2 regions of the Janibacter limosus genome follow, and region 1 is predicted to be linked to the other one. Evidence: riboswitches for the same ligand, from Rfam matches in the RefSeq annotation. Region 1 holds a riboswitch; the other holds the start of a gene.

What was found. Region 1 has a riboswitch for thiamine pyrophosphate ahead of EXU32_RS00145 (ECF transporter S component). Riboswitches for the same ligand answer to the same signal wherever they lie in the genome.
Region 2: linked by a shared signal. The riboswitch ahead of thiC (phosphomethylpyrimidine synthase ThiC) and the one ahead of EXU32_RS00145 (ECF transporter S component) in region 1 are both predicted to bind thiamine pyrophosphate.

What each region holds. Positions count from the first base shown of each region.
Region 1 covers NZ_CP036164.1:32,622-36,017, forward strand. Annotated here, with positions in the region: gene EXU32_RS00130 (ABC transporter ATP-binding protein) at 1-363, shown strand, start outside; gene EXU32_RS00135 (NAD(P)H-quinone oxidoreductase) at 474-1,451, opposite strand; gene EXU32_RS00140 (DUF4235 domain-containing protein) at 1,451-1,813, opposite strand; TPP riboswitch at 1,866-1,968, shown strand; gene EXU32_RS00145 (ECF transporter S component) at 2,048-2,692, shown strand; gene EXU32_RS00150 (ATP-binding cassette domain-containing protein) at 2,728-3,396, shown strand, end outside.
Region 2 covers NZ_CP036164.1:2,454,995-2,458,390, forward strand. Annotated here, with positions in the region: gene EXU32_RS11610 (MFS transporter) at 1-382, opposite strand, end outside; gene thiC (phosphomethylpyrimidine synthase ThiC) at 379-2,130, opposite strand; TPP riboswitch at 2,126-2,235, opposite strand; gene thiD (bifunctional hydroxymethylpyrimidine kinase/phosphomethylpyrimidine kinase) at 2,265-3,125, shown strand; gene EXU32_RS11625 (helix-turn-helix domain-containing protein) at 3,162-3,396, shown strand, end outside.

The DNA.
Region 1 (3,396 bases):
GGCATGTCGGGGGGCGAGGCGAGCGCCCTCGCGGACCGGACGCTCGCGTCGGTGGGCCTCGCCGAGCACGGCGGTCACCTCGCCGAGGAGCTCTCCGGAGGCCAGCGGCAGCGCGTGGCCGTGGCCCGCGGACTGGCGCTGTCCTCCCTTCGCCTCGAGTCGGGGAGTGCGGTGCTGCTCGCTGACGAGCCGACCTCGGAGCTCGACCACGACACCCGTGAGCTCGTCGTCGGCCTGCTGCAGGACATCGCCCGCCGCGGCGGGATCGTGCTGCTCGCGACCCACGACCCGGAGGTCGCCGAGGTCGCCGCTGCCACGTGGCACCTGGAGGACGGCCGCCTCACCGCGACCGCACGACCTTAAGGAAATGCGCACCCAGGACGCACGACCTTAAGGAAATGCGCACCCGGGGCGCACGACCTTAAGGAAATGCGCACCCGGGGCGCACGACCTTAAGGAGATGCGGAGTCAGGTCAGGCAGTGAGCAGGATCTTGCCGATGTGACCGCTCGCCTCGAGCTCGCGGTGCGCGTCGGCGGCGCGGTCCAGGGGGTGGGTGCCCTGGATGATCGGCCGGACGGCGCCGTCCTCGATGAGCGGCCAGACGTGCTCGTGCACGGCTGCGACGATCGCGGCCTTCTCGGCTGCGGGCCGGGCCCGCAGCGAGGTGGCGATGACCGCGGCGCGCTTGCTGAGCATCTTGCCCAGGTCGAGCTCGCCCGTGCGGCCACCCATGAGCCCGATGACGACGAGCCGGCCGGACGTGGCGAGCAGGTCGACATTGCGGGGGAGGTACTTCGCCCCCATGAGGTCGAGGATGACGTCGGCACCGTGGCCGTCCGTCGCCTCGCGCACCTCGTCGACGAAGTCCTGCTCCTTGTAGTTGACCAGGATGTCCGCACCCAGCTCGCGGCAGACGTCGAGCTTGTCCTGCGACCCGGCGGTGACGGCGACGCGTGCACCGGCCGCCGTGGCCAGCTGGGTCGCCATCGTGCCGATCCCGGACGACCCGCCGTGGACGAGGAAGGTCTCGCCCGGCTGCAGGTTGGCGGTCATGAAGACGTTGGACCACACCGTGCACGCCACCTCGGGCAACCCGGCGGCGTCGGTGACGGAGACCCCCTTCGGCACGGGCAGCAGCTGGGCGGCCGGCACCAGGACCTGCTCCGCGTAGCCGCCGCCGTCGACGAGGGCACACACCTCGTCACCGACGGACCAGCCCTCGACGTCGGGGCCGACCTCGCGGATCGTGCCCGAGACCTCGAGACCGGGAAGGGGGGAGGCCCCCTTCGGCGGTGGGTAGTGCCCCAGGCGCTGCATGACGTCGGCGCGGTTGACCCCGGCGGCCACCATGTCGACGACGACTTGGCCGGGACCGGCGGTCGGCGCGTCGACGTCCGCGATCTGCAGGACGTCGGCGTCACCCGGCTCGGTGATGGCGATGCCGCGCATCAGGAGACCTTGTCGATCTCATCCTTGAGGCCGAGCATGGCGTCGGGGAGGTGGCCGGAGGACTTCTTGTAGAAGGAGGCCGCCTGACGCGTGGCCATCGTGCGTGCCAGACCCATCGCCAGACCGGCCAGCGCGGCGAAGGCGATGGCCTCACCGATGGGGTTCTCAGGGTTGTTGGGGTCGATGTCCTGGCCACTGCCGAAGCGTGACCACACGATCGCCACGACCTTGTTGGCGACGATGCCGGCGACGATCGCGGAACCGGTGCCGAGGATCTTCCAGACCATGTTGCCCACAGCGGACCTGCCCTTCGCGTAGATGCGGTGGACGAGGAGCTCGCCCACCCGGTGCGTGGACAACATTGCCACAGGAGCGCCGGGCCCGAGGCTCCGCTGCCGACGGCGCTATGCTGGACGGGCACGACAGGGGAGCGCAGCAGCGCTGAGAGTGCGGGTGACCGCAGACCCTCGTACCTGATCCGGCTCGCACCGGCGTAGGGAGTCGAGTCTCAGGACCTGATCGTCGATGGCCAGACGTCAGCGTCCGGTCGCGACGGCAGGCCCTCCCTGTGGGTACCGACACAGGAGAAGCACCACATGTCCACCACCACGACCCCGGCCGCCGAGCGCGCCCGGACCGTCCTCGCCACCGGCCAGCTCATGGGCTGGCGCACCGTCGACCTGCTGACCATCGCCTTCCTCGGCGTGGCCTTCGGCGTCGCCTACTGGGGCTACGGCCTCCTCTACAACGGCCCGATCTCCGCGCTCGGCCTGGCCTTCCAGCCGCTCTTCGGACTCTTCGTCGGCTTCTGGTTCATCGCCGGCGTCGTCGGTGGGCTCGTCGTCCGCCGTCCCGGTGCCGCGCTGGCCTGCGAGCTGATCGCGGCGATCGTCTCGGCACTCTTCGGCAACCAGTGGGGCGTCACGACGGTCGTCTCCGGGCTCGCCCAGGGCCTCGGCGCCGAGCTGGCCTTCGCGATCTTCGCCTACAAGGCCTTCGGCCCGGCCGTCGCGGTCCTCGCTGGCGCGCTCTCGGCACCGCTCGAGTGGGTCTACGAGGCGTACGCCTACTTCGCCGACTGGACCTGGGCGTGGAAGCTCGCCTACCTGCCCCTCATGGTCGTCTCCGGCATCGTCATCGCCGGCGTCGGCGGGTGGCTGCTCACCCGGGCGCTGGCGCAGGCGGGCGCGCTCAACCCCTTCCCCCCGGGCCAGGAGGTCCTCGAGCGGAAGGCCGTCTGATCCCCATCGAGCACCCCACCCCGTCGGGTGGAGGTGTGCGCGCCGACGACTTGTCCGCGCGGACACCTCCACCCGCGGGAGCGGCTGCCGTCGCCGTCCGAGGTCTCACCTGGCGACCGGCCGGGCGAAGGGAGCCGGTCCTGCGCGAGATCGACCTCACCCTCGTCGAGGGCGAGCGGGTGCTGCTCGTCGGCCCGAGCGGGTCCGGCAAGTCCACGCTCCTGCGGGCCCTCGCGGGCCTGCTGCTGACCGTCGACTCGGGCGACCTGTCCGGGAGCGTGACGATCGACGGCTCCGAGCCGGGTCGGCGTCCCGGCGCCGTCGGGCTCGTCCTGCAGGAGCCCGGCTCCGGGACGGTCGCCGCGACCGTGGGCCGAGATGTCGCCTTCGGCCTGGAAAATGTCGGGCTGCCCGCAGACGCCATGCCAGCCCGTGTCGATGCGGCGCTCACCGCGGTCGGGCTCGACCATCTCGAGCGGGACACCCCGACCGGGGCCCTCTCCGGTGGCCAGACCCAGCGACTCGCGCTCGCCGGTGCGCTCGCCCTGCGCCCGAGCCTGCTCCTGCTCGACGAGCCGACGGCGATGCTCGACGAGGCGAGCGCGGCCACCGTGCGAGACGCCGTCGTCCACGGCGCAGCCGGCCTCACGACGGTCATCGTCGAGCACCGCATCGAGCCGTGGCTCGAGCACGCCGACCGGATC
Region 2 (3,396 bases), 1.1 Mb from region 1:
CCGCGAGGAAGATCCCGCCGGCGAAGCGCAGGAGGACGACCGCGGCGATCGCGGCCGCCCCGATGCTGTCGTGGGTGGGCACGGCGGCGATGGCCAGGGTGCACACGGCCGTACCGGCGATGGCCACCTTGGTAGTGCGGGTACGACCGACCCGGTCCGAGATCCGCCCGAAGACCATCGAGCCGATGGGTCGTCCGAGGAGCGTGGCGACGATGACGACGGCGCCAGCGGTGACGCCGACGTGCGGACCGGCCAGCGTCGTGAGCGCCGGCGCGAGCGCGACGACCGGCAGGAAGATGTTGACCTGGTCGACGTAGTTGCCCACGACGCCGGCGCGGACCGCGGCCCGCCCTGTGGGCGGCAACCCCGGGACGAGGCTCATCGGCCGGGCTCCTCGGTCACGTAGACGCTGGAGCCGAGCTCGACGAACTGCCGTGACTTCGCCGCCATGCCTGCCTCCACGACCGCGCGCTGCGCGGCGGCCGACCCGTAGGCGTCACGGATGTCCTGGCTGATCCGCATCGAGCAGAACTTCGGGCCGCACATCGAGCAGAAGTGCGCGGTCTTGGCCGGCTCCGCGGGCAGTGTCTCGTCGTGGAAGGCCATCGCGGTCTGCGGGTCGAGCGAGAGCGCGAACTGGTCGTGCCACCGGAACTCGAAGCGGGCCCGGCTCAGTGCGTCGTCGCGCTCTCGGGCGCGAGGGTGCCCCTTGGCCAGGTCGGCGGCGTGCGCGGCGATCTTGTAGGTGATCACCCCGGTCTTGACGTCGTCACGGTCCGGCAGCCCGAGGTGCTCCTTGGGGGTGACGTAGCAGAGCATCGCGGTGCCGTGGCGGGCGATCTCCGCGGCGCCGATCGCGGAGGTGATGTGGTCGTAGCCCGGCGCGATGTCGGTGACGAGCGGGCCGAGCGTGTAGAAGGGAGCGCCGTGGCACCACTCCTGCTCGAGGTCGACGTTGTCCTTGACCAGGTGCAGCGGCACGTGGCCCGGCCCCTCGACCATCACCTGCACGTCGTGCGCCCAGGCCCGCTGGGTCAGCTCACCGAGGGTGCGCAGCTCGGCGAGCTGGGCCTCGTCGTTGGCATCGGCGATCGACCCCGGCCGCAGCCCGTCACCGAGCGAGAAGGCGACGTCGTAGCGGGCGAAGATCTCGCACAGGTCGTCGAAGTGCTCGTAGAGGAAGGACTCCCGGTGGTGCGCCAGGCACCACCCGGCCATGATCGAGCCGCCCCGCGAGACGATCCCGGTGACCCGGTCGGCGGTGAGCGGCACGAAGGCCAGCCGGACGCCCGCGTGGATCGTCATGTAGTCCACGCCCTGCTCGCACTGCTCGATGACGGTGTCTCGGAAGACCTCCCAGGTGAGAGCGTCGGCCTGCCCGTCGACCTTCTCCAGCGCCTGGTAGATCGGCACGGTGCCGATCGGGACGGGAGAGTTGCGGATGATCCACTCGCGGGTGGTGTGGATGTCATCGCCGGTCGACAGGTCCATGACCGTGTCGGCGCCCCAGCGGGTGGCCCACGTCAGCTTGTCGACCTCCTCGGCGATCGAGCTGGTCACCGCGGAGTTGCCGATGTTGGCGTTGATCTTCGTCAGGAAGGCCCGGCCGATGATCATCGGCTCGGACTCGGGGTGGTTGACGTTGACGGGGATGATGGCCCGTCCCGCGGCGACCTCGTCGCGGACCAGCTCGGGCGAGCAGCCTTCTCGCAGAGCGACGTAGCGCATCTCCGCGGTGATCTCCCCCCGCCTCGCGTAGTGCATTTGGGTGACGGTTGCCCCCTCGACGGCACGAAGGGGGGCGTGCCGCTCCCCTTTCCACGCGAGCGATGCCTCGCCCCGCCGCACGGCCGCCCGGCCGTCGTCGGTCAGGTCCCGAGGCCGCCCGTCATAGGTCTCGACGTCACCACGGCCGGCGATGCCGTCCGCGCGTCCACGCGAGAGGCCCGTGTGCGGGTCCGCCCCGGGTCCCATCGTGCGGTAGACGTGCACCTCCTCGTTGGGAGTCCCGTCGGGGCTGTCGGCCAGCGCGATGGCCGTGACCGGGACCCGCACGGACGGGTCGTGGGGGTCGACGAGCTCCTCACGACGATGCTGGGGGTGGACCTCGAGCTCATGGGTAGCGCGCATGTCTGCGCCTCCTCTTCCTTCGCCGGCATGATCCGGACAGGTTCAGACGGTCCGGACGGCAACAGTCCGATCTCAGCTCGTGCCCGAGCTCCCGTGGGGGTCCTCCGATACAACCACATGGCTACGGTTGCGGCATGGCAGCCCCTCTCCCCCGTCCACCCGTGGTCCTCTCGATCGCCGGGTCGGACCCCTCGGGAGGGGCCGGGATCCAGGCCGACCTGAAGACCTGCAGCGCGCTCGGCGCCTATGGCACATGCGTCATCACGGCCCTGACAGCACAGTCGACGCGGGGCGTCACGCATGTGCACGAGGTCCCCACCGAGATCGTGCGGGCACAGGTCGAGACCCTCGTGGCGGACGTGCACGTCGAGGTGGTCAAGCTCGGCATGCTCGCCTCCGTAGCGATCGTCGAGATGGTGCACGAGCTGCTCGTCACCGGGCCCCTGGCCACGGTGCCGGTCGTGCTCGACCCGGTGATGGTATCGACCTCGGGCTCACGTCTGCTCGCCCCGGACGCGGTGGCCGCCGTGCGGGCCCTGCTGCCCCGGGCCGACGTCATCACCCCCAACCTCCCGGAGGCCGCCGTGCTGCTCGGCGAGGACACCGTGGGGACGGTGGACGGCCTGCGCGGGCAGGCCCAGCGGCTGCTCGACCTCGGCGCCCGACGGGTGCTGCTCACGGGCGGGCACCTCGAGGGCGACGCGTCGGTCGACCTGTGGGCCGACGCGGGCGGGTCCGTGCCGATCGAGGCTCCCCGCATCGCGACGAGCTCGACGCACGGCACCGGCTGCACGCTCAGCTCGGCGATCGCCGCCCTTCGCCCTCGGCACGAGGACTGGCTCTCGGCAGTGCTCGAGGCCAAGGCCTGGCTCACCGAGGCACTGCGCCACGGTGACAGCCTGGACATCGGCGGAGGGCCCGGCCCGGTGCACCACTTCCACGAGCAGTCGCGGTGGCAGGCACCGCTGTCGACCGGGAGGGTTGCCAACCGCTGATCGCGGAGGACAATGGGGCTCGTGTCGGGGCAGGGCATGGATCCATATCGCGCGGTCGTCGAGCTCATCACGAGGGTCGCGGAGGCGCCTGCGCACGTCGACGGCCGGCTGGTCACCATGAGCGACCTGCTGATCGAGCTGCTCGACTCGCCCACCGGCCTGATGGTGCACGGCGCCCCGGACGGCTACGAGGTCCGTGCGCTCGGCCACGGGGCCACCCACGACGCGCAGTCACGCCTGAGCGAGGAGCTGCGCATCACGGCCGGCCCCG